2 regions of the Paenibacillus sp. IHBB 10380 genome follow, and region 1 is predicted to be linked to the other one. Evidence: a T-box and tRNA genes for the amino acid it is inferred to sense, from the RefSeq annotation. Region 1 holds a T-box; the other holds one or more tRNA genes.

Evidence for each region. The T-box of region 1 lies ahead of pheS (phenylalanine--tRNA ligase subunit alpha). A T-box ahead of a tRNA ligase gene usually reads a tRNA of that ligase, here a tRNA-Phe.
Region 2: it encodes a tRNA-Phe, which carries the amino acid that the T-box ahead of pheS (phenylalanine--tRNA ligase subunit alpha) is inferred to sense. The anticodon was not compared.

What each region holds. Positions count from the first base shown of each region.
Region 1 is NZ_CP010976.1:3,514,217-3,527,777, reverse strand. Features, by position in the region: gene UB51_RS15750 (DUF2089 family protein) at 1-296, shown strand, start outside; gene UB51_RS15745 (hypothetical protein) at 296-580, shown strand; gene UB51_RS15740 (RNA polymerase sigma factor) at 1,597-2,166, shown strand; gene UB51_RS15735 (DUF4179 domain-containing protein) at 2,159-3,643, shown strand; gene UB51_RS15730 (hypothetical protein) at 4,407-4,619, opposite strand; gene abc-f (ribosomal protection-like ABC-F family protein) at 5,504-7,351, shown strand; T-box leader at 7,462-7,760, shown strand; gene pheS (phenylalanine--tRNA ligase subunit alpha) at 7,876-8,910, shown strand; gene pheT (phenylalanine--tRNA ligase subunit beta) at 8,938-11,388, shown strand; gene zapA (cell division protein ZapA) at 11,530-13,008, shown strand; gene UB51_RS15695 (cupredoxin domain-containing protein) at 13,075-13,461, opposite strand.
Region 2 is NZ_CP010976.1:4,055,810-4,072,520, reverse strand. Features, by position in the region: gene gatA (Asp-tRNA(Asn)/Glu-tRNA(Gln) amidotransferase subunit GatA) at 1-251, shown strand, start outside; gene gatB (Asp-tRNA(Asn)/Glu-tRNA(Gln) amidotransferase subunit GatB) at 279-1,718, shown strand; gene UB51_RS18475 (GNAT family N-acetyltransferase) at 1,803-2,279, shown strand; gene UB51_RS18470 (MgtC/SapB family protein) at 2,323-3,036, shown strand; gene UB51_RS18465 (hypothetical protein) at 3,190-3,774, shown strand; gene UB51_RS18460 (DUF4097 family beta strand repeat-containing protein) at 3,808-5,079, shown strand; gene perR (peroxide-responsive transcriptional repressor PerR) at 5,237-5,656, shown strand; gene UB51_RS18450 (glycosyl hydrolase family 18 protein) at 5,766-7,484, shown strand; gene UB51_RS18445 (YgzB family protein) at 7,733-8,149, opposite strand; gene UB51_RS18440 (nucleotidyltransferase-like protein) at 8,279-9,157, shown strand; rRNA gene UB51_RS18435 (16S ribosomal RNA) at 9,559-11,114, shown strand; rRNA gene UB51_RS18430 (23S ribosomal RNA) at 11,483-14,412, shown strand; tRNA gene UB51_RS18425 (tRNA-Asn) at 14,518-14,593, shown strand; tRNA gene UB51_RS18420 (tRNA-Ser) at 14,597-14,688, shown strand; tRNA gene UB51_RS18415 (tRNA-Glu) at 14,734-14,808, shown strand; tRNA gene UB51_RS18410 (tRNA-Val) at 14,881-14,956, shown strand; tRNA gene UB51_RS18405 (tRNA-Met) at 15,006-15,082, shown strand; tRNA gene UB51_RS18400 (tRNA-Asp) at 15,113-15,190, shown strand; tRNA gene UB51_RS18395 (tRNA-Phe) at 15,217-15,292, shown strand; tRNA gene UB51_RS18390 (tRNA-Thr) at 15,321-15,396, shown strand; tRNA gene UB51_RS18385 (tRNA-Tyr) at 15,404-15,488, shown strand; tRNA gene UB51_RS18380 (tRNA-Trp) at 15,499-15,572, shown strand; tRNA gene UB51_RS18375 (tRNA-His) at 15,602-15,677, shown strand; tRNA gene UB51_RS18370 (tRNA-His) at 15,727-15,802, shown strand; tRNA gene UB51_RS18365 (tRNA-Gln) at 15,816-15,890, shown strand; tRNA gene UB51_RS18360 (tRNA-Gly) at 15,897-15,971, shown strand; tRNA gene UB51_RS18355 (tRNA-Cys) at 15,981-16,054, shown strand; tRNA gene UB51_RS18350 (tRNA-Leu) at 16,067-16,152, shown strand; tRNA gene UB51_RS18345 (tRNA-Arg) at 16,173-16,249, shown strand; tRNA gene UB51_RS18340 (tRNA-Leu) at 16,258-16,339, shown strand; gene UB51_RS18335 (stalk domain-containing protein) at 16,506-16,711, shown strand, end outside.

The DNA of each region.
Region 1 (13,561 bases):
ATATTAGAAATGTGCCGAATTGGATATTATCCTTGGACAATGAAGACATGGAATTCATTAAAAATTTTGTACTCAAATCAGGTTCATTGAAAGAAATTGCAAAAGTATATGAAGTGTCTTATCCAACAGTAAGGCTAAAGCTCGATAGATTAATCGAGAAAATAAAAATCAATGACGCTATAGATAACGAGGAATTCATCAAATTTATCAAAAATCTCTCGATTGATGATCGCATAAGCGTAGAGGACGCAAAACTGATCATTGAAAAATACAAACAAGAAAGGAAAGAACCATAATGGATGATATATATAGACTTTTAATTATTGTCGGGATATTAGCAGTCCAATACTTTTTCTCAACTCGGAACAACGTTTTTTGGGGAGCGATTATACCAGCAGCCTATATTGTGTTTTCAACATGGATGTTTGTTACGGATCGTACCGAAAGTACTGTAGGGTTTATCCTTTATCTACTATTAGGGTTACTTTTCCTTATTGCAGAATGGAGTGCAGGAAGAAAAGCCCTTAACCAGAAAAGAAAAAAAGAATTGGATAAGATAAAAACTCACGATATGAAGTAGTTTAATTTTAAAGAATAATAACAAAAAGACTATCTCTTGGAATTAGATGATCTTTCCTTTCATGTAAATGGTATTCCTTAAAATGTTTTTGCCTTTCTGATTTCTATCTTCTAGACTAGTTAAAGATAATGAATGATGAAACTCTTTGTTAACTAACCTGCCCGTTCGTATTATGAGATCAACCAGTTCTTTCTGGTTGGGACGTAAGATCCCGTATAACAAGCGATGCTACGGAGCGACAAGAGGAAAACGTAGGGGCTGCCAGTGATGATTGGGAGTGGATTAAGTTCGAGGATATTATATCAGCGGAAGTGTAGTTTTTTTTCGAAATCCGAAAACATCGGTAAATACCCCGCTAACCTTAATTGGTCGGTGGGGTATTTTTTTTGTTTCGGTAAGGAAAATTTTCCTGAGCGTATGATAATCTTCATTTACATGATCCCAAATGAATATTGATCTTACATTATATGTAAGGACCGTACCTTGTCAGTTTTGGAAGGGTAGTTTATGTTCGAGATTAAGCTAACGGACAGGTTAGTTTAAAGTATACATCTAGATAATGTAGTCTGAAAACTTCTTCAGATAGGCGGTTATTATGAAAAGATTGGTGATTTCACTAATAGCTCTGTTTATTGTTTCCGCTGTGTCGTACTGAACTAACGCCAAAAAAAGGCTGAAGAGAAATTCAAACTATGGCTTAGAAGCAAAGAAGGTAATGAGTTTGGGGTTTATGGGTTTATTCAATTTGACCTGTCAACCGAATTTGCCGATGTGTCTATAGATGAAATGCCGACAAGTGCCCCAAAAAAGAAATATATTCCATATTCTTTTTCTTAATCGGGGTAGTACCAGCGAAGCTAACAGCACTCGTATATGTGATTAAATGGGAAAATTTATTGATAACCTCGCAAGTAGCAGTTCACCCAAGTGAGGGAAAAGTTTTTTCCTCTTTTTATGAACCAAAATACGAGAACTGGTGAATAAGAAGTGAAAGGAAAAACGAGGAGGTCTTTTAAGTGCAAGAAAATAATCATTTTCCAATACCCAAGGAAGGAGGTCCAGTTGATTTTGAAACACTTGTTCAACCTCACTTAACTAGTGCATTTCGAGTCGCTTTTTTGATCGTCCATGATTACCATCTAGCTCAGGATTCCGTTCAAGAAGCACTATGGGAAGCGTATCAATCACTTTATCGATATGATACACGAAAAGGGACATCGTTTCGAGCTTGGTTTATGAAAATTGTGACACATCGTGCACTTAATATGGTGCGTAGAAAGAAAAAAACGGAAGAATATATGGACTCTATTGACCTTGGGCAAAACCCATTGGAGAGTATTCTTCAAAAGGAGAAAGAGCAACAGATTTGGCAAGCGATTCAGTTGATGACGCCGAAGCATCGCTCTGCAGTTATTCTTTACTATTATGAAGAGTTTAGTATAGCTGAAATTGCAAAAATCCTTGGTGTGTTTGAGGGTACGGTAAAATCAAGGCTACATAAGGCCAGAAAGTTAATTGCTGAAAAAATACAAGTTAAGAAAGAAACACACGTAATTTCCGAGATGGGAGCGATCATGCATGACTAATAATCTTGACAAACAGATTACACAAACTCTAAAAAAGGTAGCTGGAGAATTGGATCAGCCTAATTTTGTGATGCCTGACCAAGTGGTAGCCTATAAAAGAAAAAGGTCACGTTTACTAGGCACTTTGGTACTTACTGTCTCAATTAGCTGCGCTTTGCTTTTAACAATATCGGTGAGTCCTACCTTTGCGGCCTATGTTAAATCTTTATTTGATGGTTCTGATAAAGAACTGCAATATGCAGCACAGGAGGGTTTTTCACAGAAGGTAAATGCCTCTGTTACTGATCGGGGCTATACTCTTGAAATAGAGGAGATATTGGCTGATCCGATGAGAATTGTGGCCGTTTATTCGATCAAGGATCAGCAAAAGAACTTTATTCATCCGGATAAACTTCACATAAGTAACGTAGAGGTAACAGATTTGAAAGGGAATGTAATTAAAGAAACTAAAACGTATGGGATAGAAATCCAAGAAAATTACGGATATCTCACTCTAAAAAAACCCGGGGAAACAGAAGAACAGAAGCTTTTATTACAGTTCGAGGGGAATCAGATCGACTCTGTTAAAGGAAATTGGGCCTTAAAGATTCCTTTTGATTTAGAAAAAACAATTAAGGCTTCAAAGGTGCTAGCAATCGATAAGACGTATACCACACCACAGGGACTGCAAATCAATCTAAATAGCATTATGCATTCACCGACTGCTGCTCGTGTGGATTATGAAACGAAATGGACGGAAGAGGCAAAGAAAAGATTAGTACAGGAAAGCAAACAAGTGAAAGGAAAAGTAGATTCAGCTGATCCTTATGTTCGCTATGATGATTATAAACTGAATTTTCATATTGAAAATGAAAAAGGAGAGAAAGTAAAAGATTTAACTAGGGTGCTTGATACTCCACGCAAAGCCGTAGGAGAATACGGTCATTCTAATCGGAAGTATGGATTTGCTCCACTGCCTCCTGATCATCAATATATACTAGTATTGGATTCTTTAGAAAAAACAGAACCGTATGAGCTGGGCGTATCATTTGAGCCAAAACAGCTTGCCGAAAAACCTGTAAGAGTAGATAAGGATGGCAAAACGATTGAGATCATGTCAGTAACACTTGACGAACCATTAAATGAAGCATCTCCAAAGAATGAGAAGCACGCTACTATTTTACTAGAGGCTTACTTGAAGGATATATCATATATTAATCTAGCAGATACGATTTTAATGGATGATGACACAGATAAAATTATTAATCGTTTTGGTTGGACTATAAAGGATGAAAAGGGCAAAATATACGATGTAACAGGTGGAGATTTTAAAATGATAGGAAAGGATGAACAAGGCAGAAATCATATCCGAATAAAATTGCAAAGTTATGAAATGAAAGAACTCCCTCAAAAGATCAGTCTTACTTCAGAATTGGCAAAAAAGAGCTATGACCTGGATTGGAAAGTACCATTGCCAATGCCAAAAGAAGACAAATGAGAAGCAATGGAAGCGAGAAAAGCAATTAAGGAAAGGGAAATAATACTAAATATGTATAACTAAAAAAAGAACAGGAAACATCGCAGTCGGTACATATAAAATTAAGAGTTGTGTGGCACCTTCGATAGAAAAGCGAAAGTGGAAAATCAGGGCCTTTTAATTGTTTAACAGTGTCTGGTAGTAGCCGCGGGTACATCTGCACAAAATCTTGAATTTTGTAATGTCCTTCTCGAGCCTGTTCAACTCTAATGGAAGAACTCATTAACTTCTATCATCTGGGGTGCGGCGTTTGCGCTGCATGTATGGCTAACTGGTACGATACTTCAAGAATTTGACTCGCTTTTGTTTATAAGGATTAAATAAAAATCCAAGAGGACCACAAAGGCATAGTGCCAATGTAGTCCTCTGTTTTTCTTTCTATTAATCTTAATCAATCCATTCTATGTTAGCAATATCCGCATAAGGCACCCACGTAGGGCCTTCTGACGTCCGAATTTTGGCACGATTAGAGGCGGTGAATACTTCTGCCACTCCGCTTATTGTTTCGCCGTTACTAAGCTTTAAAGTCACTCTCTGGCAAATAGCTGAAGCTGATATTCGAGCTTAGTGGCTAGTTATTCTCCTCTCAATCAATTTGAGTATGTTTGTCTACCCTTGATGTTCGTTTCATCCCACCACTTCAAAAATTCCTTTCGTTCTACCAACAAACTCTTGGTTCCCACACGGAAGCTTGGTATACTTCCGTGATCGGGATTTGTATTAATTAATTCATAAACCCTACGAAGTGAAATACTGGTGAATTTTGATATCCCTTAGCTGTTAAGTAGTTGGGAAGTTCTCGACGATCAATCATCTTTCGATTTTCAATGGTACTATTATTTGTATAAAGAAAAGGATCAACAATCTCGTTCATTTGGTAATTTGACTGCTCATAATTGAGGTGTGAGAATTCTTCGCTTAATACTAATTTGTTCATATGTTCGCTCCTTCCAAATTTAGGATTGTCCTATCTAAAAAGTATTATAAGGCTTTGTTGCGCTTTGAGTAAGAATCCTCCATCCAATTGCGTAAAGTTCTTTGACCACAGTGTCAACCTCGAAATCAGAAACGATAAAATCATCACAGATATGAATGGTTGTGTTACCTAACTTAAATGTTTCTATAACATTCCCTTTGGTAGATAAAATTTTCATCTGAGCTCTGCTTTCTCTCTATCTTCGATCCAAGAAACAAGAACTTCTTTTCGGATTCGACGGACGTTACCAACCTTATAACTTGGGATAGGATCCTCTTTCATCAGGCACCAATTACGCGCAGTCTTGATACATACACGGGGGCGGTCAGCCTCCCAAGCTGATAGCGTGGGTTCGATTCCCATCACCCGCTTTTATCCAAAAAGTACCGAAAACCCTTCTCGCGAAAGGGTTTTTTCTTTGCAAAAAATTCGAAAACGACTGGCTTGTTTCCACTTATGGGGCAGACGATAAATATAATTTATGATCATTTAGGAATTAAGTTGAACTATTGAGCTTAGCCTGATAGAATGTAAGCGTATAATAAATTCAGGTAAAGAAGAGGTAACCACGACGCCGATGAAGTAAACCATCTATTTCTCTATAAACTGCATGTAAATGAAACAGGCAGTCTCTACAGTGTGTAGGGGAGAGGATAGGTGTGTCCAATTCAGGTGTTATCGTCACCATGAGGCAAGGGCCTTTTTGGATTACTGACGATCCTTCTTTGTTGAGCCATATCATCTTTAACATCCCACTGTAGGCCTGTGCCTGCGGTTTTTTTGTGTTTCAGGGTTAAATGTCCGTGAAGTTTATAGTTACTGATATTTAAGAAGGGGTGATATTTATGAGGAGCATCTTACGTGGTAGGGGTTTAGGAAAAGAATGGAATGGTAAATTGTGTTTTGAGCATGTAGACATAGATATTTATGAAGGAGAAAGGATCGCCCTGTTTGGAAGTAATGGCGTGGGGAAAAGTACTCTTTTTCAAATGTTAACAGGTGAGGTTGAGCCCAATGAAGGTACGGTTGAGCGTGGTTTGCCAGTAGAACACTGGGGAGTTATGGAACAGCATGGAGATGGCTTATTGGATCTAACGACGTATCAAGCAGCTCAGCATGACAGTCAAGAACTCTGTGAGATCAAACAGCAACTTATAAGATACGAGAATGAGCTTCAGAATATTTCCTTAGATCAGAGTCAATCATTGCTTGAGGCTTACGGGCATTGGATAGGACGATACGAGCAATTAGATGGCTTTAGGTGGGAAGTTGAACTAGAGAAGATCTTGACGATGCTTCAGATTGGCTCTGAGCTATGGGAAGTTCCATTCGCCCAGTTAAGTGGAGGTCAAAAAACGAGAGTGCGTCTGGCTTCACTCCTCGTTCGCAGACCCCAGTTCCTCATGTTAGATGAGCCAACGAACCATTTGGATGAGTCTAGTATGTTGTGGTTGGAGCAATGGTTGTTACACTATGAGGGAACCGTATTGTTCGTATCTCATGATAGAACATTCTTAGATCGAGTGGCTACCGGGATTTGTGAGTTAACTGAAGTGGGCTTGAAGAAATATAAGGGGAATTATAGTGATTATCGACGTGAAAAAGAAAGAGAATTGAGGGAACAAGAAGCACTTCATAAGAAGCAACAACAGGCTCGTGAAGCACTAGAAGAATCGATACGAAGATATCAGGAGTGGTTCAATAAAGCGGATAGCGCAGCATCTAAACAAGAAATGCCAAGTGCGGTTAGTTATTATAAAGCGAAAGCGAAGAAGAACACTTCTCGTTATCATGCTAAGCAGAAGGAAATGGAAAGACTTGATGCAGAGAGTGTACAGAAACCACGAAATGGTTCCAAATTAAATATGCAGATGGGGGCGGGTTCTTTTGCTGCACGTAATCTAGTAAGACTTGAGCAGGTTACTTATGGATTTGAGGGACATAGTCCTTTGTTTAACAGGTTAGATTATGTCCTTGCTCGAGGGGATCGGCTTGCGGTTAGAGGGGCTAATGGTACAGGGAAATCGACGCTATTGAAGCTGATGATGGGGCATATAGTTCCTATTACAGGCGAAGTTCGGCATCATCCAGCGATGAAGATCGGCTATTTCTCACAAGAACTAGATGGCTTGGATGATGAACAGACGTTACTGGAAACCTTGTTATGCTTACCAGATATGACGGAGACTCATGCACGGACCATTCTAGGGTGCTTTCTCTTTTCGCGTGAGGATGTATTCAAGAAGGTAGGACTCTTAAGTATGGGGGAACGATGTCGGGCAGCTTTTTTACAGCTTTATTTCAGTGGGGCCAATCTGCTTGTACTCGATGAACCAACGAATTATTTAGATATATCGACACGTGAAGTTATTGAAGATGTACTTCAAGGATACCCTGGCGCACTTGTTGTCGTCTCCCATGACCGAATGCTTGTACGAAAGCTAGCGAATCGATTGTTGATGCTATCTAGCGAGCATGTGCCACAGTTGTTCGAAGGGACGATTGAAGAAGAGGAAGAATCTATCGCTATGAAGGGGCAGTCACGGGTAGGGAATTCATCCAATGACAATGAAAGAATTGAATTAGCGTGGGAGCTCTCAAGATTGCTGAATGAAGAGGAAGGAACGGAACAGGAGAATGCTACAAGAATGGAGAAAATTCGCATGCTTCGTAAAGACCTTGAAGCGCTGTAGGTTCTATACTCAATATAAGAATAATTTTAAGATTGAAAAGCGAACTAGACTTGCCAGCATTCACAATTATGCATATAATAATGGTCTATAGAGTGTGTTTTTGTTATTAATGAAATGCAATGATGGAGAAGAGTAAGTAGTGCCTCTATACAGGGAGGAAACGCCTTTAGATTGAGAGCGTTTCTACAGATACAGGCTACCGAAGTTCCCTCCGGAGCAGTTCCTTGAACTTGTTCGTAATTTAGACTTTTTAAATTATAGGGTAAGCGTAGAGGATATCGGTTCACGATCCGTTATAATCGTTTAAAGTGAGAAAATGATGTTTGGATAGGCAGAAGCCAGAGGCTATTTTGCTTCTACTGAGCATGATTTCTAACAAGGGTGGTACCACGGTCTTTTCGTCCCTTTTTTGGGGAGGAGAGGCCTTTTTTGTTATAATGCTTTGCTTTTATTTGTAGCAGGAATGGGTTATGAATGTTCATTATTCATTGAAATGAAGTGAAATCAAGGGGGCATGAAAGGCTATGAGAGAAAAGTTAAAAGAATTAAAGATTGAGGCGTTGGCCCATTTGCAGGATGTGTTAGATCCTCAAACATTAAACGATTTACGTGTGAAATATTTGGGTAAGAAGGGCGCATTAACAGAGATTTTGCGAGGAATGGGCTCTTTAAGTGCTGAAGAAAGACCTCTTCTAGGGCAAGTCGGCAATGAGGTTCGCGCAGCGATTGAGGAAGTCATTGAGGTTAAGCAGAACGCTTTTCAACGGGCAGAAACAGAACAACGTCTTCAAGCTGAACAAGTGGATGTTACGTTGCCAGGTAGAAGAATGACTCAAGGAGCTATCCATCCTCTCAATAAGGTTATTCAGGATATGGAAGAAATCTTCATTGGCATGGGTTATAGCATCGCTGAAGGACCTGAAGTGGAGACGGATTATTATAACTTTGAGGCATTAAATCTTCCTAAGGATCACCCAGCTCGTGATATGCAGGATACGTTCTATATTACTGAGGAGTTATTGATGCGCACTCAGACGTCTCCAGTACAAATTCGTACAATGCAGGCGATGGAAGGTGAGGTTCCAGTCAAAATCATTTGCCCTGGTAAGGTATATCGTCGTGATGATGATGATGCGACTCACTCTTTCCAGTTCAATCAAATTGAGGGCCTTGTTATTGATAAGAACATTCGTATGAGTGATCTAAAAGGAACATTGCAGCAGTTCGTGCAAGAAATGTTCGGTCCTAACACTCAAATTCGTTTGCGTCCTAGCTTCTTCCCATTCACAGAGCCTAGTGCTGAAGTGGATGTTACCTGTGTGAAGTGTGGCGGAAGTGGTTGCCGGATGTGTAAGCATACGGGCTGGCTTGAAATTCTAGGATGCGGTATGGTTCACCCGAAGGTGCTTGAAATGGGTGGTTATGATCCGGAAGAGTATAGTGGATTCGCCTTTGGCATGGGTGTTGAACGAATTGCCATTTTGAAATATGGAATTGACGATATTCGTCATTTTTACAATAGTGATATGAGTTTCTTAAAGCAATTCGCACGGATCTAATTTCGACAAGAAGGAAGGGAGATAGATATGAAGGTATCAACGGCATGGTTAAAGGAATATGTTGCGCTAGATAATGTTACGGCTGAGGATTTAGCTGAACAGATTACACGTGCGGGAATAGAAATCGATGAGATTGAGAACCGCAATAAGGGCGTAGACAAGGTAGTTGTCGGTTACGTGAAGAGCAAGGAGAAACACCCTGATGCGGATAAGTTAAATATTTGTATCGTAGATGCAGGACAGAACGAGGATTTACAGATTGTGTGTGGGGCTAAGAATGTGGATGCGGGTCAGAAGGTTCCTGTAGCCCTCGTGGGAGCTGTCATGCCTGGAGGTATGGAGATCAAGAAGGCGAAGCTACGTGGTGCAGCATCTCACGGTATGATCTGTTCAGCTAAAGAATTAGGTATCAATGACAAGTTGCTTCCGAAAGAACAACAAGAAGGAATTCTAGTGCTTCCAGAATCTGTAGAGGTGGGTACCCCGATAAGTCAGGTGCTGGGTCTAGATGATTATGTACTAGAATTCGATTTAACACCGAATCGCTCTGATTGTCTTAGCATGCGTGGTGCTGCCTACGAAGTAGGAGCTATTCTAGGACGCGAAGTGAAGATGCCAACGCCTGAGAAAGATCTTGTGGAAGTTAGTGATGCAGCTGCAGATCATATCTCAGTAAGCGTTAGTGCGCCTGATCATTGTAGCCACTATGCTGCTAGATATATTACAAATGTAACCATTAAGACTTCACCACAGTGGCTGCAGAATCGGCTTATGGCCGCAGGCGTACGCCCAATTAATAACATTGTAGATATTACGAATTACGTCATGCTTGAATATGGCCAACCCCTTCATGCTTTTGATGCTGATAAACTTGCGAACGGGGCAATTGATGTTCGTTTAGCCCAAGCTGGAGAGACGTTAACGACTTTGGACGGACAAGAGCGGAAGCTTGAGCCTCACATGCTATTGATTACAGATGGTGTGAAGCCAGTAGCGCTTGCCGGTGTCATGGGTGGAGCTAATTCTGAAGTTACGGAGAAGACAGTAAATATACTGTTAGAATCGGCTAAATTCGATGGAGGTACAGTACGTAAAACTTCGCGTCAATTAGGTCTTCGTTCTGAAGCGAGCCTACGTTTTGAGAAAGAAGTCGATCCGGGTGTAGTTATTTCTGCATTGAACAGAGCGGCTTATTTAATCGCTGTTCATGCCGGCGGTTCGGTACATCAAGGTGTAGTTGAAACCACAGTTACCCCTACGCAAGAGCTTAGTATTTCGATCACACTGGATAAATTGAATCGGGTATTGGGTACGGAATTGTCACTGTTGGAAGTGAAAACGATTTTGACTCGCCTCCATTTCGATTGTGCGGATACAGCACATGGCTTGGTCGAAGTTCTAGTGCCTACACGGCGTGGCGATATTAGAAGTGACGTTGACATTATAGAAGAGATCGCTCGTTTATATGGGTATGACAATATTCCTACTACACCTATTCAAGGACCAACAACGCCTGGTGCATATACGAAGCCACAAGCTTTAAGACGTGATTTACGTAGATTACTAACGCATGGAGGATGGCAGGAGTTAATGAGTTACTCTTTTACTCACCCTGATCAGGCGGCTGTATTCCCCGCGTTAACCGAGGGAAGTAGACCTGTTAGATTATCTATGCCTATGAGTGAGGAACGTAGTGTTCTTCGTACGAGTATTATCCCTCAATTACTTGATGCTATGGCATATAACGTCAACCGCAAACAATCGGATTTGGCATTATTTGAGATGGGTCATGTATTTTTCTCTGAGGAAGAACGAATAACGACGCAACCGAAGGAAATACCCGTACTTGCATTTCTTCTTAGTGGGAACCTTGGGCAGAAGCAATGGAATGTAAATCCGGTGAAGGTAGACTTCTTTGATCTTAAGGGTGCGCTAGAAACATTGGTTGAGCATCTGGGTCTTCAACAGTCCATATCTTATGTTGCTAATAAGCCTGAGGGCTATCATCCAGGTCGATCAGCTTCCATCTATTTGGAGAACAATGGGGGGAGTAAGGTATTATTAGGGACTCTAGGTCAAGTTCATCCTCAGCTTCAGCTTGATCGAGGTCTGGAAGATGTCTACGTGGCAGAAATATTGCTTCAACCTCTTTATGACTATACTCATTATGATGTAAGATATCGTGAATTGCCTCGCTATCCATCTGTTGTGCGTGATATCGCCGTAGTTGTAGACTCGCAGGTAGAAGCGGGTGCTCTTCTAGCGTTGATCCGTGAAACCGCAGGTGATTTGCTGCAGACTGTGCAAGTATTCGATGTGTACACAGGCAGTAAACTTGGCGATAACAAGAAGAGCGTAGCGATTTCACTTGTATATCGTCATCAGGAGCGTACGTTGACAGATGAGGAAGTGACTACGTTGCATGGTCATGTTGTTACAGCTCTTGAACAAACTTTTGCAGCTGAATTAAGAAAATAGCAGGAATTAAACGAAGTCACATCGAATCCATAGAAATAGAGATTCGGTGTGACTTTTTTTCCTAGTAAATATAGGATATAAGAACTTATTCATGATAAATGGACAGCGAGAATAAACACCCATGAGAAGGAGGGCGAAACAGTGAATATACCTGATCGTACACGTGTCACCGTGGAAATCTACGGGACTTCTTATAAACTGGTTGGAAGTAGTTCAGATTATATGAAAAAAATTGCTAGTTACGTGGATGAAAGGATGAACAGCATATCGAAGAATCATTCGCGGTTAGATACACCTAAAATTGCAGTGCTAGCAGCTGTTCACATGGCTGAGGAGGCTATTCAAACGCAGGAAGTCCGTCAAGAAGTGAAATTATTGACGGGTGAGCGGAGTGAATTAAGGGTTGAGATCTCTCAGCTTCAGGCAACACGCGTGGAACAACAGGAACGGCTCGTGAAGCAGCAGGAAGAATATGAGAGTAAGCTCAAGGAACAAGGGGGAGTTTATGCTCAGCTGGAACAGGCTAAGGATGAACTTCTACAGCAACTTGAACAGGATAAGGCTGACCTAATGCAGCAGCTTGAACAGCATAAGTCTCTTCTTAAAGAGGAGAGTCTTAAGAAAGATCAGTTAGTGCAGAGTCAGGCGAGTCAGGAGCAGAAGCACAAACAGAATATTCAGAATTTGGACAAGCAAATGGTTGAATTACGAAGTAATCATTCGCAGCAACAGGTGAAGCTTCGCAATATGGAGCAGGATTTAAAGAAGAGTCAAGAGGCACATACTCAATTGACCGAACAGCATAAGCAGGTTGTACATCGTGAACAGGCTTCGAAGACTGAACAACAGTCCCTATTAAGTAAAGTTACGAAGCTGGAAACAGAATTGAATCAAATAAAGAATGATTTAACAAAGTCTGAAAGTAAACGTCAATCTTTAGAGAAGACGGTTGGTGAGTATAGTGACTCTTCCCGTAAATTGGAAGGTGAGGTACACAAATTAACGGCTGAATTAACATCGTGGAAGATGCTTGCAGACAAACGAAGCGAAGAGATTGCTGAACTAGAATCAAGGATTCTAGAAAGTACCGAGCAGAATGAGACCCTTGAAGCGGGAATGAAATCACTTCATGATGAACTCACTGTTCAGAAAGAGTTGCATGAGCAAGCTAAGCGTAGATGTCAATCGTTTGAGAGCGAATTAGTCGATCTCACTAAACAATATGAAGAGGTGCAAGGATTACTACAGGTATCTAACCAAGATCTCCATACCTGGAAAAATCAGAATGAAGAACTAACAAGGCAACAATCCGTCTGGAATGTTGAGCAATTGAAGCTACAAGAAGAGCTGGATATTTGGCAGCAAGAGATCGCGGCTTCAGAGCAACAGGTAGAAGTGCTTCAAGGAGAGAAGGAGACTGTATCGACAGAACTACGAGAGATAGGCGAATCATTCGAGCTAGTAGCTAATCAGTACCGTCTATTGCAAGTAGAGCATGAAATGCAGGTAGAACAGGCGGCTCAGATTGAAGAAGAGCATCGTCTTCTCCGTGAGGAATATGCTAAATTGCAAAGTGAATATAACGAGTGGATCGAATTGATTGAACAGGATAAGAACTAAACGGAAAATCCCCTTATTATCTCAGAAAAGGATGTATTCCTTGGTATGATAATAAGGGGATTTATATTATTCGACAACGATTTCTGAAATCATCGTTGTATGGCCTGGACCACAGAAGATAGAGCAGCTTATTTCATATCTGCCGACTTTATCTGGTGTAATAACTTTTGAAGATTTTTTTTGATCAAGTTGAAGATTTAAGCCTGGTATAAGTACGCCATGGTTTCCTTCAGCGTTATCAAAAATGATTTTGACAGGTACATCCTTCTTCAAATGGTATTCCTTCTGATCGAAGGTATAGTTAGTTGCCGTGATGACTAACTCCTCGCTTGGAGCAACTCCTGTTTCCGTTAGTCCACTATCTGCTGGAGCTGAGTTGTCTTTGTTACCTCCACATGCTGCTAAAGTTAGAATAAGTAAGCATGATATAATAATTGCAAGTGTTTTTCTCATGAATTCCCTCCTATTAAACTAATAATGTGACAAATATAGCAATATTATACCTTACTATGAGATCAATCGCATATCGTTGATTTGAAGGATTAGTGAACGA
Region 2 (16,711 bases), 540 kb from region 1:
CTCCAACAACTGCATTCAAATTGGGAGCACAGGTAGATGATCCACTTACGATGTATCTTAACGATATCCTTACCATTCCGGTTAGCCTTGCAGGTGTTCCTGCGATCAGCATTCCGTGTGGATTTGCCGATGGATTGCCTATAGGTTTACAGATTATTGGTAAAGCTTTTGACGAATCCACCGTGCTGCGGGTAGCTCATGCGTTCGAACAGAACACGGAATATCATACACAGCGACCAGAGCTGTCATAATTCAAGAGACAAGGAGGGGGAATAATCATGTCTACATCCAAGTATGAAACGGTAATTGGACTGGAAGTTCACGTCGAATTACATACAGCGTCCAAAATTTTCTGTGGCTGCTCCACATCTTTCGGAGCACCGCCTAACTCTCACACTTGCCCAATATGTCTAGGTCATCCAGGCGTATTGCCTGTTCTTAATCGTCAAGCGGTAGACTATGCTATGAAAGCAGCGATGGCACTTAACTGTACCATTGGGGATCGAAGTAAATTTGACCGCAAAAACTACTTTTACCCCGATTCTCCTAAGGCTTATCAAATTTCACAATTCGATCAACCGATCGGAGAACATGGTTGGATCGACATTGAAGTGAACGGAGAGACTAAACGGATTGGAATAACTCGTCTCCATTTGGAAGAAGATGCAGGTAAGCTCACTCATATCGATGGGGGGTATGCATCATTGGTGGACTTTAACCGTGTAGGTACACCTCTTGTTGAGATCGTCTCGGAGCCGGATATTTCTTCACCGGAGGAGGCTCGTGCCTACCTTGAGAAGATACGGGCTATTATGCAATATTGCGAAGTGTCTGATGTGAAGATGGAAGAGGGTTCGCTTCGTTGTGATGCCAATATTAGTCTTCGTCCTTACGGACAAAAGGAATTTGGCACGAGGGCGGAGCTCAAGAACATGAACTCTTTCCGTGGTGTACAGAAGGGCATGGAATATGAACAATTCCGCCAAGCTGAGATTTTGGATGATGGCGGAGTGGTTGTGCAGGAAACAAGACGCTGGGATGAAACACAAGGAAAAACACTGTCTATGCGGGGTAAGGAACAAGCGCATGATTATCGTTATTTTCCAGATCCTGATCTCGTGACGTTACTCATAGACGAAGAGTGGAAAGAGCGCATTCGTGCTACTATTCCAGAGTTGCCGGATGCACGTAAAGAACGTTATACAACAGAGTATGGCTTGCCTAGCTACGATGCAGCTGTCATAACCTCGACCAAAACGTTTGCAGATTTCTTTGAAGAAAGTCTGAATTATACGAAGGATGCCAAAGCGGTATCTAATTGGATCATGGGTGATGTATTAGGATATCTGAACAGTAGCAATTTAGAACTTTCACAAGTTAGAATTACAGGACAAGGTCTAGGCGAGTTGATTGGTCTTATTGAGAAGGGGACGATCAGCAACAAAATTGCCAAAACGGTCTTTAAAGAAATGATCGAAAGCGGTAAGCTTCCAGCACAAATTGTAGAAGAGCAAGGTCTTGTACAGATTAGTGACGAGGGAGCAATTCTGACCATTGTGGAGCAAGTCGTTGTAGCGAATCCACAATCTATTGAGGATTATAATGCCGGTAAGCAGAAAGCGATCGGCTTCTTAGTAGGGCAGGTTATGAAAGAAAGTAAGGGGAAAGCTAACCCAGCTTTGGTTAATAAATTACTTGTTGATGTATTAAGTCGCTGATAGATTGCAAAGAGGGCTTGTCGAAAGCGACAAGTCCTCTTATTTTTATGGAATGAAGTCATTTGTTAAAAGGGAGAATATAATATGACTATAGAACTATCGTTGAATGATGAAGGAACAGTAAATCAAATTTGGCGTTTGCAACAGGTAGCCTATCGGCTTGAAGCAGAGAAAATTGGATTTATTGATATTCCTCCTTTACTTGATACGTATGAAACCCTTCGTGACTGTGGGGAACATTTTTATGGTGAAATGGATGATGATGGAGAACTTTTAGGAGCGATAGCTGTTCTTAGCGAGGGGGAAGGGACTTTGACTCTTACTCGTATGATGGTGAGTCCTGGACACTTTCGAAAAGGGATCGCGGGGCGTTTGATTCAGTATGTATTGAGTAAATATTCAGACATTCCTTTATTTATTGTATCTACGGGTACTCGCAATGACCCGGCATTTTCCCTATATTTGAAATATGGATTTATTCCATTTGATAAGTATGAAGTAGCACCAAATGTAGAACTGACTACATTTCATAGAAGACTAAATCAATCTTCTCTAGAATAAGGTTGTAGAGTATAACTATAGCATTTGAAGGAGAGATATAGCTTTGTATAATCCTTGGCTTATCGATAACGTACAAATTTTACTCCGGTTATTACTAGCTATGCTTCTTGGTGGATTAGTGGGATGGGAGAGAGAAAGATCTAACCATGCAGCGGGGCTACGTACTCATATTTTAGTGTGTTTGGGATCCACTTTAATTATTATGTTATCCATATATGGATTCTCTGATTTTGCTAACGAAACAAATATACGGATGGACCCGGCCCGCCTCGCATCAGCAGTTATTACGGGGATCGGATTTTTGGGTGCAGGGACGATTCTGTTTACGGGTAAATCGATTACAGGACTGACGACAGCTGCTTCCGTATGGGTTGTAGCTGCATTGGGACTTTCTGTAGGTGCAGGATTTTATTTCGCTGCCATTGTATCTACGATACTGATTTTATTCACTTTAATTATATTTAATAAGCTAGAACAGCGTTATATTAGTGTAAATAAGTTACATCTTCTCAATATGAATGCCATTTCTTCACCTGGATTACTCGATGACATCTCGGAGTTACTTTATGATGAAGGGATTACCATTCGGAAAATCATCGTCAATGATCGAAGTGATACACCTTACGGTGAGCCGCAACCCCCGAAAACTACCATCGAAATATCACTGCATGTCCTTATTAAACGTACCTTAGATCCGATTGCTCTCACTTCAAAAATACGTAAAATAGATGGAATAACCATGGTGAATTTAGAATAATAGAAACAAGATCTCCCGGGTTATCTCGGGGGTTTTTGACCATTCAGGGATCTTTTTTTACAGTGCCCAGATTATTACCAGTTACTATAGGTTTGTAATAGGGTAATATTTAATTGATTTAACTGTAAGTTAGAGATGAAGGTGGGATTCAAGATGGACTATACACAACTACGATCCTCCACAAGTTTTGAACATAAACAACAGAAGAAGAAACAAATCAGGCCATACCGATTGCGGAAACGTAAATTTACGGCTGGACTATTAGCGGCACTACTTCCTGGCATGGGACACATCTATCTCGGCTTGTTCAAAAGAGGTGAGTTATTTATATTAGCGCTACTTCTAGACTGTTCAGCAATTTTATATTTCTCTTCTACGGGTATGCAGATCAATGTACCTCTTTTAATATTGTTAGCCCTGATGATTCCAGTCACTTATTTCTATAACGTATTTGATGCGTTACAGGCAGCGGATTATATTATTTCTCGTCGTAGAACGGAGCGGGATGATGTCGGAGAGACTATACGACAACGACCTAATCCTTTTTTGGCTGAAAAGGGCTTATCTTTTGGTGTGTTATTAGTTTTCGGTGGATTGTTATTATTTTTCTTGTATCAGAAACCGGTTTGGTTAGCGATGTATATAGAGATGTATGGTGAGATTACAGTCGCGGTTGTGTTGATTGCTTTAGGAATAGTTTACTTGGTCCGTGAAATGGTACAGAGTATAAAGCGTTAAATACGTCTAACAGCGGGAGGAGGCATGGAGGAAATGAACAGTAAGCGTAAAATTCAGGTTGGACGATATACGGCAACGTTGCTGTTAATTGTAACCGGTATATTACTCTTGACGGATAAAATCCGGGGAACTGACTATACGCTACTGCTCTTGACATGGTGGCCACTTCTGGTTGTAATGTGGGGAATTGAGTCTATTCTTCTATACCTATTTGCTAGAGATCATGAACGAGCTTCTGGTTCTAAGTTTCGTCTTGATATTCGGGGACTATCCCTCTCCATAATTCTTACAGCTAGTGTATTTGTTGTAACTCATCAAGAACATTATCTTCATTTATGGAATAAGGTCAGTCTCAATTTAACAGCTGCGGCAGTGGATTACAGTGAACAGAAGGGCGCTCACTTTTTCAAAGACAGAGAAATAATTCCTGTTTCCTTTAATAGCCAAGATATTGTGATCGACAACATTAACGGAAACATTTGGTTACATCGGGAGCCGGTAGATGATGTGCAAGTTGATACAGAAGTGTGGGTTGACCAAATTACCGGTCCTGAGGCTAAGGAAATATTTAAGGAGTCTATAGTACAGATTTCAGAAGGAAAAACGATTAAAGTAGAGACCTTAGGAAAGCCTTACGGACAATCGGGTAAGCGCCAACCGCGCATGGATTTAAATATCACACTCCCTGAGAATAGAAGATTTAATTTTCAAATTCGCACCATGAATGGCGATATTACACTACGGAATGTTGAGGCAATTAAGAATATTTCATTGGAGACAGCCAATGGCAAGATCGGTATTAGGGATGTCCTTGGTGATGTGAAGGGTTCAACCTCGAATGGTGCTATTCAAGTTAATAATCTTAATGGTTCTGCTGATTTAATGACTTCTCAGGGAAATATGGAAGCGATGGATATTACCCGTTCACTTCGTTTATCCACCCAAGTGGGTAATCTATCTGTAGTGAGAGCATTAGGTGAGACTGATATTTCAACTAAAAATGGGAACATTGATGTTAAAGAAGTTAGAAGGAGTCTGAAGGCAGAGTCTCTGAATGGCAGAGTGAAGACGTCTTCTAGTGAAATTGGAGGCGATTGGAACATTTATAGCGCAGTCGGTGAAATGAAACTTTATCTTCCTTATTCTGGAGATTATGAAATTATGGGATCTATAAGCTATGGGGAGATTAAAACAACTATGCCTACATTAATATTGGATAACAAGACGATTACAGGGATTATTGGCACGGGGGAGCACTCCATTAGCATTGAAGGTAATAGTGACTTAGTTGTGAACAAATACTGAAAATGGTAAAAAACCAAACAACTACTCCCACCAATGAGAGAGGTTTCGTTGACAATTATCAGATAATAACATTAATATAATAATAATGATACTAAAGATCCTATAGTAAGGCTTTCACTATATATTTCGAAATGATCTAAATAAGGTGGTGGGTTAGATGGCAACGCGTGTCCAACATGCATTGGAACAATTAAAAACTTCCGGAGTCCGGATCACACCCCAACGTCATGCCATTTTGGACTATCTGATGGAATCGATGAGCCATCCAACAGCGGATGAAATATACCGTGCTTTAGAGCCTAAGTTCCCAAGCATGAGTGTAGCGACGGTTTACAATAATCTCAAAATGTTTATGGAATCTGGAATGGTTCGTGAATTGACATATGGGGATGACTCTAGTCGATTTGATGCAAATGTAACAGATCACTATCATGTCATTTGTGAGAAGTGTGGTAAAATTGAAGATTTCATGTACCCTTCATTAGAGTCGGTGGAGCATGAGGCTGAATTAGCTACAGGGTTTAAGATTAAAGGTTTGCGGATGGAACTTTATGGGGTCTGCCAAGTTTGTAAGTAACTTTAATGGTGTGTTTATGAGGAACGTGCGGACTCCTAAGGAAGGATTCCTCGCGTTTTTTTGTTATAAGAAGATGATTACAATTGATGACACACGGAGGATTATAAGATTGAGAAGAACAACACAAGGGCGTCGAAGGACGGGGAAACGCAGTTTCAGTCTATTGTTAGTTGTATGTTTGCTTGCTGTATCAGCCTATTACATCGTAATGCAACAGTTACCTAATTCACAGCATGTTGAGCCTGATTGGAAAGGGCTTAACAAGCCTATTTTTGTAAAAGGGGAGTTGTTAGAGTATTCTGCCGTAGGCACTGGCGATAATTTAATGTTGCCGTTACCTGTGCTACAAGAGGTGGTTGACCCTAATATTCGTTATGAATTGGAGTCGAAATCTATCATTCTGACCACGCCAGCGAAGTTAATGCATTTGAAGACTGATAAGAAGACAGCTGAAGTCAATAATCAATCTATCCAGCTTAGGTTTGCGCCAGAAGAAACGGAGGGGGTGTTATATTTGCCTCTCCAGCCTCTAAAAGAACTGTATGGCATTAAAATTCATGAAGATGCTAATACGGGCGCGGTTTTACTGATGCGAGCAGGGGAGACTATCCCTATGGGCAAGGTAGATGCTGGCAAGCCTGACAAGACGATAGCAATACGTCAAGATCATTCAATCCATTCTCCGATTCTAACTGATGTGTCTAATGATACGGAGCTTCGGGTATGGAAAACCAATGATGAAGACTGGGATTTTGTACAACTTGATAATGGGTATGCAGGTTACATGGAGAAGAAACATATCGTAATGGGTAAGAATAAGGTAATTGAGGTTCCAGCTCAGAAAACTACAAGAGCAGAACGTAGCTGGAAAGGGAAGCCTGTTAATTTGGTATGGGAGGCTGTATATCAGCGGAAACCTGACCCGAATTCAATAGGGAAATTACCTGGAGTGAATGTGGTTAGCCCTACATGGTTTAGTATGATTGATGGGGAAGGGAATGTTCGTAGCCAGGCCGATTCTTCTTATGTGAAATGGGCTCATGGTCAGAAGATGGAAGTATGGGGACTACTTAGTAATAGCTTTGAACCCGATTTGACATCCGAAGCCATGTCTAAATTTAAGAGTAGAATTAATATTATTAATCAGATGCTAAAGTATGCAGAACTGTATGACTTAGATGGCATTAATCTTGATTTCGAGAATGTATATACGAAAGATGGGGATAACATATCCCAATTTGTACGTGAAATTAAACCTTTAGCAGAAGCTCGGGGGTTAATTATTTCTGTAGATGTTACCCCTAAATCGAAGAGTGAAATGTGGTCACTTTTTCTAGATCGAGAAGCTCTTGGATCGGTTGCTGATTACTTAATCGTAATGGCATATGATGAGCACTGGGCAGCTAGTCCCAAAGCGGGTTCAGTAGCTTCACTTCCGTGGGTAGAGGCAGCATTACAAAAAATAATAACAGAAGATCATGTTCCACCAGAGAAATTGATTCTAGGGATACCGCTCTATACACGGATTTGGTCTGAGGAAATGGTAGATGGAAAAACAAAGGTTAGCTCCAAATCTGTGGGAATGGACAGTATTGCAGAAATTATCCGCACAAAGAAGTTAACACCAAGCTATCTGGAAAGTCCCCAACAAAACTATGTTGAATACACGGAAGAGGGTATACTCAAGAAAATATGGATAGAAGATGAAGTATCATTACAGGCCAGAGTAGATTTAGTGAAATCATTGAATCTTGGAGGGATTGCTTCTTGGAACAGAAGTTTTTCTAACAAACAGGTGTGGGAAGTACTGAAGGGTGTAGCTCCTTAATGTATTCGGAAATCATAATATGATTCAATAATTTAGGTCAATAAAAAACGGGCGTCCTTAAATTTAAGGATGCCCGTTTTTTTAATATTAGAAAGTATAAACTTTCAATCCTTTTCGTAGGTGAACGAATACTGGCCTTTTGAAATCGCGAAGCAATTTAATTATCTATATCACGCTGAAATATGAATTAAGTGTGATGATCGATCTGTTGATTCAATCATTGGATAATCCTCTGAGTTTTAGGTCACTTATTTGGAAAGCGACTCGTTCGGTGCTTTAGTCGCATTAGGATCAGATACATTTTCTTGAGCACGCTGATCTAGCAGTAAATCGGCTGAAATATTAGCTTTATCTGGATCGAGTGTCAGCATCGTTCTACAGAACATGCAACGATCCGTACGACCTAGAATCTTTGTGAGTTTGTCGCATTCGGGGCATTGGATTTGAACTGCGCTAGTAGATAACATACCAGCCCAGAAGTAGATCGCTAAGCTTCCAACCATAGCTATAAGTCCGATTACAAGGCCGATGCCTGCAAACACTTTGCCGGTATGTCCCCAGAATACAATACCTCCCGTTCCTAGAACCATAAGGCCCATCCCAATCATAGTTAAAAGTAATCCCCATAAGCGAAAAGCATTGATTTTAGCAGATTTAAATATCATGATATGATCCCCTATCATTAGAATAGTTGAGATTATTAAAGAAGGAACTTGTATATATGTGTAGAAGTAATTAAGTATAACTGAATTGGCCTATTTACGCCAAGAGAAGTATGGAGGGGATTGGGAACTGTGGAGCAACCCGATTTGTTTTTTAAAAGGGAAATATTTGATGAAAGTACTATAGGGAGTATTGCGTATCATGAAATCCGATACCGTGATCATGGAGCATTACTCTATGACTTTGAATATCAAATATTAGTCGTGCATGAACCGAGAGCTAGATATTCAAAGGTTGAACATACGATTATTCAAGACAGCCGCTGCGAAATTCTTCATACTAACTTAGTAGAACTTCGGAAGTGGTTAATTGCTGGAGACAAAGAAGATGTGGTGAAATACCTCTTAGAGGGTGATATTCTCTTGGATAATGAAGGTGATCTGTTGAAGCTTCGTCTTGAATTCCAGAGTTTTGAACAACAGCTTCGTGACCAGATGATGTTCTTAGAGTTTTCGCGGTTCTTATGGTTGTATGTAGAAGCTAAGCGTTATATGGAAGAGCATCGTATTATGGATGCTTATCACAGTGTCATGGAGTCACTGCATCACTGGGCTAGGATTGAACTTATTGAACGTGGTATTCTTCCACGCTCTTATGTGTGGGAGCAGGTAAGGGGATTGAATTCTGCTGTTCATAAATTATATGAAGAATTAACGGTAAGCAAGGAAACTGTTGAGCAAAGAATTGAGCTAGTTCTGTTAGGATGCGAGTTCTCCGTCATGTCCAAGATGGCGCAGTGTTCTGTACTACTACTACGTATATTGAGTGGTCGAATACAAGCGTGGAGTATTGAAGATTTAATACACCATCCTGAGCTAATGTCCGTGAGTACAGAGTTGCCGCTCGTTTTGCGTAAATTAGTGTACCACTCTTTTGTCAAAGAGGTTATTGTGCGGAATAGTAATATACGAGGGAATCAGAACATTCTGTATCAAGCAAAGATAGAATGAAGGTGTTAAGGATGTATGAAGTAAGGAACATTGGTGGTAATCCCCTTAATTATTGCCAATGTTTATAATTTAAAAAATAATTTGACTCCGTTATATATTCTGTGATAAATTATAACTCGCCCCATTAAACGAGATATGATGATTTTGAGATCATAACAGCAAATCAAGAAAAATTTTATTGAAAAATAACTCTTGACGAAATAATGGATGGCATGATATGATATAGAAGTTGTCGCCGAGAATGACTGGTGATGACGAAAGAGAAATTGATCTTTGAAAACTGAACAACGAGTGAGTAAAGATTTCATGAAAGTGAAGTCAAAACAAATGAGAAATCATTTGGTAGAGAATGCAAATTCTCGCCAGTTTGTTTCAAAATGAGCATATCGCTCTTTTCAATTCTATTGGAGAGTTTGATCCTGGCTCAGGACGAACGCTGGCGGCGTGCCTAATACATGCAAGTCGAGCGGAGTTGATGGAGTGCTTGCACTCCTAATACTCAGCGGCGGACGGGTGAGTAACACGTAGGTAACCTGCCTGTGAGACTGGGATAACTACCGGAAACGGTAGCTAATACCGGATAATACATTTTCTCTCCTGAGAGAATGTTGAAAGGCGGAGCAATCTGTCACTTACAGATGGACCTGCGGCGCATTAGCTTGTTGGTGAGGTAACGGCTCACCAAGGCGACGATGCGTAGCCGACCTGAGAGGGTGAACGGCCACACTGGGACTGAGACACGGCCCAGACTCCTACGGGAGGCAGCAGTAGGGAATCTTCCGCAATGGACGAAAGTCTGACGGAGCAACGCCGCGTGAGTGATGAAGGTTTTCGGATCGTAAAGCTCTGTTGCCAGGGAAGAAGATTCAGGAGAGTAACTGCTCTTGGAGTGACGGTACCTGAGAAGAAAGCCCCGGCTAACTACGTGCCAGCAGCCGCGGTAATACGTAGGGGGCAAGCGTTGTCCGGAATTATTGGGCGTAAAGCGCGCGCAGGCGGTCATTTAAGTCTGGTGTTTAATCCCGGGGCTCAACCCCGGGTCGCACTGGAAACTGGGTGACTTGAGTACAGAAGAGGAGAGTGGAATTCCACGTGTAGCGGTGAAATGCGTAGATATGTGGAGGAACACCAGTGGCGAAGGCGACTCTCTGGGCTGTAACTGACGCTGAGGCGCGAAAGCGTGGGGAGCAAACAGGATTAGATACCCTGGTAGTCCACGCCGTAAACGATGAGTGCTAGGTGTTAGGGGTTTCGATACCCTTGGTGCCGAAGTTAACACATTAAGCACTCCGCCTGGGGAGTACGGTCGCAAGACTGAAACTCAAAGGAATTGACGGGGACCCGCACAAGCAGTGGAGTATGTGGTTTAATTCGAAGCAACGCGAAGAACCTTACCAGGTCTTGACATCCCTCTGAATCCACTAGAGATAGTGGCGGCCTTCGGGACAGAGGAGACAGGTGGTGCATGGTTGTCGTCAGCTCGTGTCGTGAGATGTTGGGTTAAGTCCCGCAACGAGCGCAACCCTTATGCTTAGTTGCCAGCACATTATGGTGGGCACTCTAAACAGACTGCCGGTGACAAACCGGAGGAAGGTGGGGATGACGTCAAATCATCATGCCCCTTATGACCTGGGCTACACACGTACTACAATGGCCGGTACAACGGGCTGCGAAATCGCGAGATGGAGCCAATCCCACCAAAGCCGGTCTCAGTTCGGATTGCAGGCTGCAACCCGCCTGCATGAAGTCGGAATTGCTAGTAATCGCGGATCAGCATGCCGCGGTGAATACGTTCCCGGGTCTTGTACACACCGCCCGTCACACCACGAGAGTTTACAACACCCGAAGTCGGTGGGGTAACCCGCAAGGGAGCCAGCCGCCGAAGGTGGGGTAGATGATTGGGGTGAAGTCGTAACAAGGTAGCCGTATCGGAAGGTGCGGCTGGATCACCTCCTTTCTATGGAGAATCGTTTCCTGCAACGGAAACATTCAACTAAGAGTCAAGATAAGACTTATGGAACAATAGATTCCATGAATATTTCCTCACTCGTTGTCAGTTTTGAAAGAGCAATCTTTCAACTATGTTATTTCTCTTGTAGAAATGACTTTGATCCTTGAAAACTAGATAACGAAACGAATTTACGATTTAGAACATTCTTTTATATTTAACATTCAACTCATTATGAATTGAATGAAGTGTAAAGGTAGCTAGCGAATTTGATGTGATGATCGATCCTTTGGGAGTTCATTTCAACCTCTAATGGGTTCACTCAATAGATGAAATGAACGGACAAGAGAGCGGACAGCGCAACAAATGAGCGAAATGGTTAAGCTACTAAGAGCACACGGAGGATGCCTAGGCGCTAGGAGCCGATGAAGGACGTGGCGAACAACGAAACTGCCTCGGGGAGCTGTAAGCAAGCTTTGATCCGGGGGTGTCCGAATGGGGAAACCCAGCTGTGGTAATTCGCAGTTACTCATTCCTGAATACATAGGGAATGTAGAGGCAGACCAGGGGAACTGAAACATCTAAGTACCCTGAGGAAGAGAAAACAATAGTGATTCCGTCAGTAGCGGCGAGCGAACGCGGAACAGCCCAAACCAAGGAGCTTGCTCTTTGGGGTTGTGGGACGTCTCACATGGAGTTACAAAGGATTAGGTTAGGTGAAGAGGTCTGGAAAGGCCCGGCATAGAAGGTAAAAGCCCTGTAACCAAAAGTCTAATCCCTCCGAGACGGATCCCGAGTAGTGCGGGGCACGTGAAACCCCGTATGAATCTAGCAGGACCATCTGCTAAGGCTAAATACTACCTAGCGACCGATAGTGAAACAGTACCGTGAGGGAAAGGTGAAAAGCACCCCGGAAGGGGAGTGAAATAGAACCTGAAACCGTGTGCTTACAAAAAGTCAGAGCCCTATTTATGGGTGATGGCGTGCCTTTTGTAGAATGAACCGGCGAGTTACGTTCCCGTGCAAGGTTAAGGTGAGAAGCCGGAGCCGCAGCGAAAGCGAGTCTGAATAGGGCGAATTTTAGTACGTGGACGTAGACCCGAAACCGAGTGATCTACCCCTGTCCAGGGTGAAGGTGCGGTAACACGCACTGGAGGCCCGAACCCACGCATGTTGAAAAATGCGGGGATGAGGTGGGGGTAGCGGAGAAATTCCAATCGAACTCGGAGATAGCTGGTTCTCCCCGAAATAGCTTTAGGGCTAGCCTCGGAAATAAGTCGTGGAGGTAGAGCACTGATTGGGTGCGGGGCCCGCAAGGGTTACCAAACTCAGTCAAACTCCGAATGCCATAGACTCGAATTCCGGGAGTCAGACAGTGAGTGCTAAGATCCATTGTCGAAAGGGAAACAGCCCAGACCATCAGCTAAGGTCCCCAAGTGTGTGTTAAGTGGGAAAGGATGTGGAGTTGCACAGACAACCAGGATGTTGGCTTAGAAGCAGCCACCATTGAAAGAGTGCGTAATAGCTCACTGGTCGAGTGACTCTGCGCCGAAAATGTAACGGGGCTAAACACGCCACCGAAGCTATGGCTTGATGCTTTGCATCAGGGGTAGGGGAGCGTTGTATGCAGGTTGAAGGTGTACCGTAAGGAGCGCTGGACAGCATACAAGTGAGAATGCCGGTATAAGTAACGAAAAGATCAGTGAGAATCTGATCCGCCGAAAGCCCAAGGTTTCCTGAGGAAGGCTCGTCCTCTCAGGGTAAGTCGGGACCTAACGCGAGGCCGAAAGGCGTAGTGGATGGACAACAGGTTGAAATTCCTGTACCACCGTAATCCGTTATGAGTAATGGGGTGACGCAGCAGGGTAGTGACGCGGACTGATGGAAGTGTCCGTCTAAGCAGTGAGGCTGATGTGTAGGCAAATCCGCACATCATGAAGGCTGGGCTGTGATGGGGAGCGAAAATTATAGTAGCGAAGGTCATGATCTCACACTGCCAAGAAAAGCCTCTAACCAGGAGAAGGTGCCCGTACCGCAAACCGACACAGGTAGGCGAGAAGAGTATTCTAAGGCGCGCGGAAGAACTCTCGTTAAGGAACTCGGCAAAATGACCCCGTAACTTCGGGAGAAGGGGTGCCCCGGTAGTGTGAATAGCACGAGGGGGCCGCAGTGAAAAGGCCCAAGCGACTGTTTAGCAAAAACACAGGTCTGTGCGAAGCCGCAAGGCGAAGTATACGGGCTGACGCCTGCCCGGTGCTGGAAGGTTAAGGGGAGTGGTTAGGGGTAACCCGAAGCTATGAACCGAAGCCCCAGTAAACGGCGGCCGTAACTATAACGGTCCTAAGGTAGCGAAATTCCTTGTCAGGTAAATTCTGACCCGCACGAATGGCGTAACGACTTGGGCGCTGTCTCAACGAGAGATCCGGTGAAATTTTAATACCTGTGAAGATGCAGGTTACCCGCGACAAGACGGAAAGACCCCATGGAGCTTTACTGCAGCTTGATATTGGATTTGGGTACGATCTGTACAGGATAGGTGGGAGCCTGAGAAGTAGGAGCGCAAGCTTCTACGGAGGCGCCGTTGGGATACCACCCTGATCGTATCTAGGTTCTAACCTAGGACCGTAAACCGGTTCGGGGACAGTGTCAGGTGGGCAGTTTGACTGGGGCGGTCGCCTCCTAAAGAGTAACGGAGGCGCCCCAAGGTTCCCTCAGAATGGTTGGAAATCATTCGAAGAGTGCAAAGGCAGAAGGGAGCTTGACTGCGAGACCTACAAGTCGAGCAGGGACGAAAGTCGGGCTTAGTGATCCGGTGGTACCGCATGGAAGGGCCATCGCTCAACGGATAAAAGCTACCCTGGGGATAACAGGCTTATCTCCCCCAAGAGTCCACATCGACGGGGAGGTTTGGCACCTCGATGTCGGCTCATCGCATCCTGGGGCTGAAGTAGGTCCCAAGGGTTGGGCTGTTCGCCCATTAAAGCGGTACGCGAGCTGGGTTCAGAACGTCGTGAGACAGTTCGGTCCCTATCTGTCGTGGGCGCAGGAAATTTGAGAGGAGCTGTCCTTAGTACGAGAGGACCGGGATGGACGCACCTCTGGTGTACCAGTTGTTCCGCCAGGAGCATAGCTGGGTAGCTACGTGCGGACGGGATAAACGCTGAAAGCATCTAAGCGTGAAGCCCCCCTCAAGATGAGATTTCCCAATTAGTAAGACCCCTTGAAGACGACGAGGTAGATAGGTTGGAGGTGGAAGTGCAGTAATGCATGGAGCTGACCAATACTAATCGGTCGAGGGCTTATCCTAAAAGTTTCATGAAGTGAAACTACTTCGGAAGCATATGCTGTTTTAACATTGCAAATTCGTTTCGTATCTAGTTTTCAAGGATTAAACCTTGAATAATAGTTATATTCCCTGATAGCTCAGTTGGTAGAGCACTCGACTGTTAATCGAGTTGTCACAGGTTCGAGCCCTGTTCGGGGAGCCATATGGAGAGGTGTCCGAGTTGGCCGAAGGAGCACGATTGGAAATCGTGTAGGCGCCAAAAGCGTCTCGAGGGTTCGAATCCCTCTCTCTCCGCCATAGTATTTATGCTTACGAAGCGAGCTTTACTTCGTAAAACTTTTAGGCCCGTTGGTCAAGGGGTTAAGACACCTCCCTTTCACGGAGGTAACATGGGTTCGAATCCCATACGGGTCACCATATTTATTAATATCGAAAAGAAGCTTGCTTTAAACTCGATATATGTGATATGATAATATTCATCTATTTAATGGAGGCTTAGCTCAGCTGGGAGAGCATCTGCCTTACAAGCAGAGGGTCGGGGGTTCGATCCCCTCAGCCTCCACCATACGATCCTCTACTGGATATATGGATGAAATTAAATATTTTGTAAATGACGCGGGGTGGAGCAGCCCGGTAGCTCGTCGGGCTCATAACCCGAAGGCCGCAGGTTCAAATCCTGCCCCCGCAACCAATTATTCCTTTGCTAAGGAATAGAATATGTGGAACCGTGGTGTAGTCGGTCTAACATGCCTGCCTGTCACGCAGGAGATCGCGGGTTCGAATCCCGTCGGTTCCGCCATTTTTATAGTAGTGATATTTCAATATGGCTCGGTAGCTCAGTCGGTAGAGCAAAGGACTGAAAATCCTTGTGTCGGCGGTTCGATTCCGTTCCGAGCCACCATTTTCATTGTAAATTGAATATTTGGTGCGCCGGTGTAGCTCAACTGGTAGAGCAACTGACTTGTAATCAGTAGGTTGGGGGTTCAAGTCCTCTCGCCGGCACCATTGTTTTGGAGGATTAGTGAAGTGGCTAAACACGGCAGACTGTAAATCTGCTCTCTACGAGTTCGGTGGTTCGAATCCATCATCCTCCACCATTTCTTTTATAGGGGCATAGTTTAAAGGTAGAACAACGGTCTCCAAAACCGTTGGTGTGGGTTCAATTCCTGCTGCCCCTGCCAAAGAAATTTATGATGTAGATAATAACATGGCGATTGTGGCGAAGGGGTTAACGCACCGGATTGTGGTTCCGGCATTCGTGGGTTCAAGTCCCATCAGTCGCCCCATTTTTTTGAATGAGTTGTTCTGTTTCACTATGATGTAGATAATAATATGGCGATTGTGGCGAAGGGGTTAACGCACCGGATTGTGGTTCCGGCATTCGTGGGTTCAAGTCCCATCAGTCGCCCCATTAATTCTAATGTTGGGGATTAGCCAAGCGGTAAGGCAACGGACTTTGACTCCGTCATGCATAGGTTCAAATCCTATATCCCCAGCCATTATATGCGGACGTGGCTCAGCGGTAGAGCATCGCCTTGCCAAGGCGAGGGTCGCGGGTTCGATTCCCGTCGTCCGCTCCATTTTTGTACGGCGCCATAGCCAAGTGGTAAGGCACAGCTCTGCAAAAGCTTTATCCCCAGTTCAAATCTGGGTGGCGCCTCCATTAATTTAATATGCGGGAGTGGCGGAATCGGCAGACGCACAGGACTTAAAATCCTGCGGTAGGTGACTATCGTACCAGTTCAAGTCTGGTCTTCCGCATTAATTAATTAATAAAATATGCGCCCTTAGCTCAGCTGGATAGAGCGTTTGACTACGAATCAAAAGGCCAGGAGTTCGAATCTCTTAGGGCGCACCATGAATTACGCCGATGTGGTGGAATTGGCAGACACGCCGCACTCAAAATGCGGTGCCGAGAGGCTTGCCGGTTCGAGTCCGGCCATCGGTATACAAAAAAGGTTTATAAGATTGCTTTTCGAAGCGATTTTATAAACCTTTTTTCTGTTATTAGTAAATATACTTGATTCTTATTAGAGATGTAAATTACCGTAATTCAGCAATGATCTGTAACTAGAAGAATATATGAACTATTAATAATAACGGTAGGGGTACAAGTGACCTCTTCTTTTTCGTTTCTTATTAGAATTTCTAAAAAGTTATTTGCAGGCTTATTATCTCTGGCTGTATTTTCTCTCCTCGCAGTAACAGCTAACGCTGCCAATGATTTACCCTCTAGTAACAATGGGGTACAAGCTAAGGAAATTGTGCCTATAAAAGAAATTATGTCAATAAATGAAACTATGCCTATAGGTGACAGACA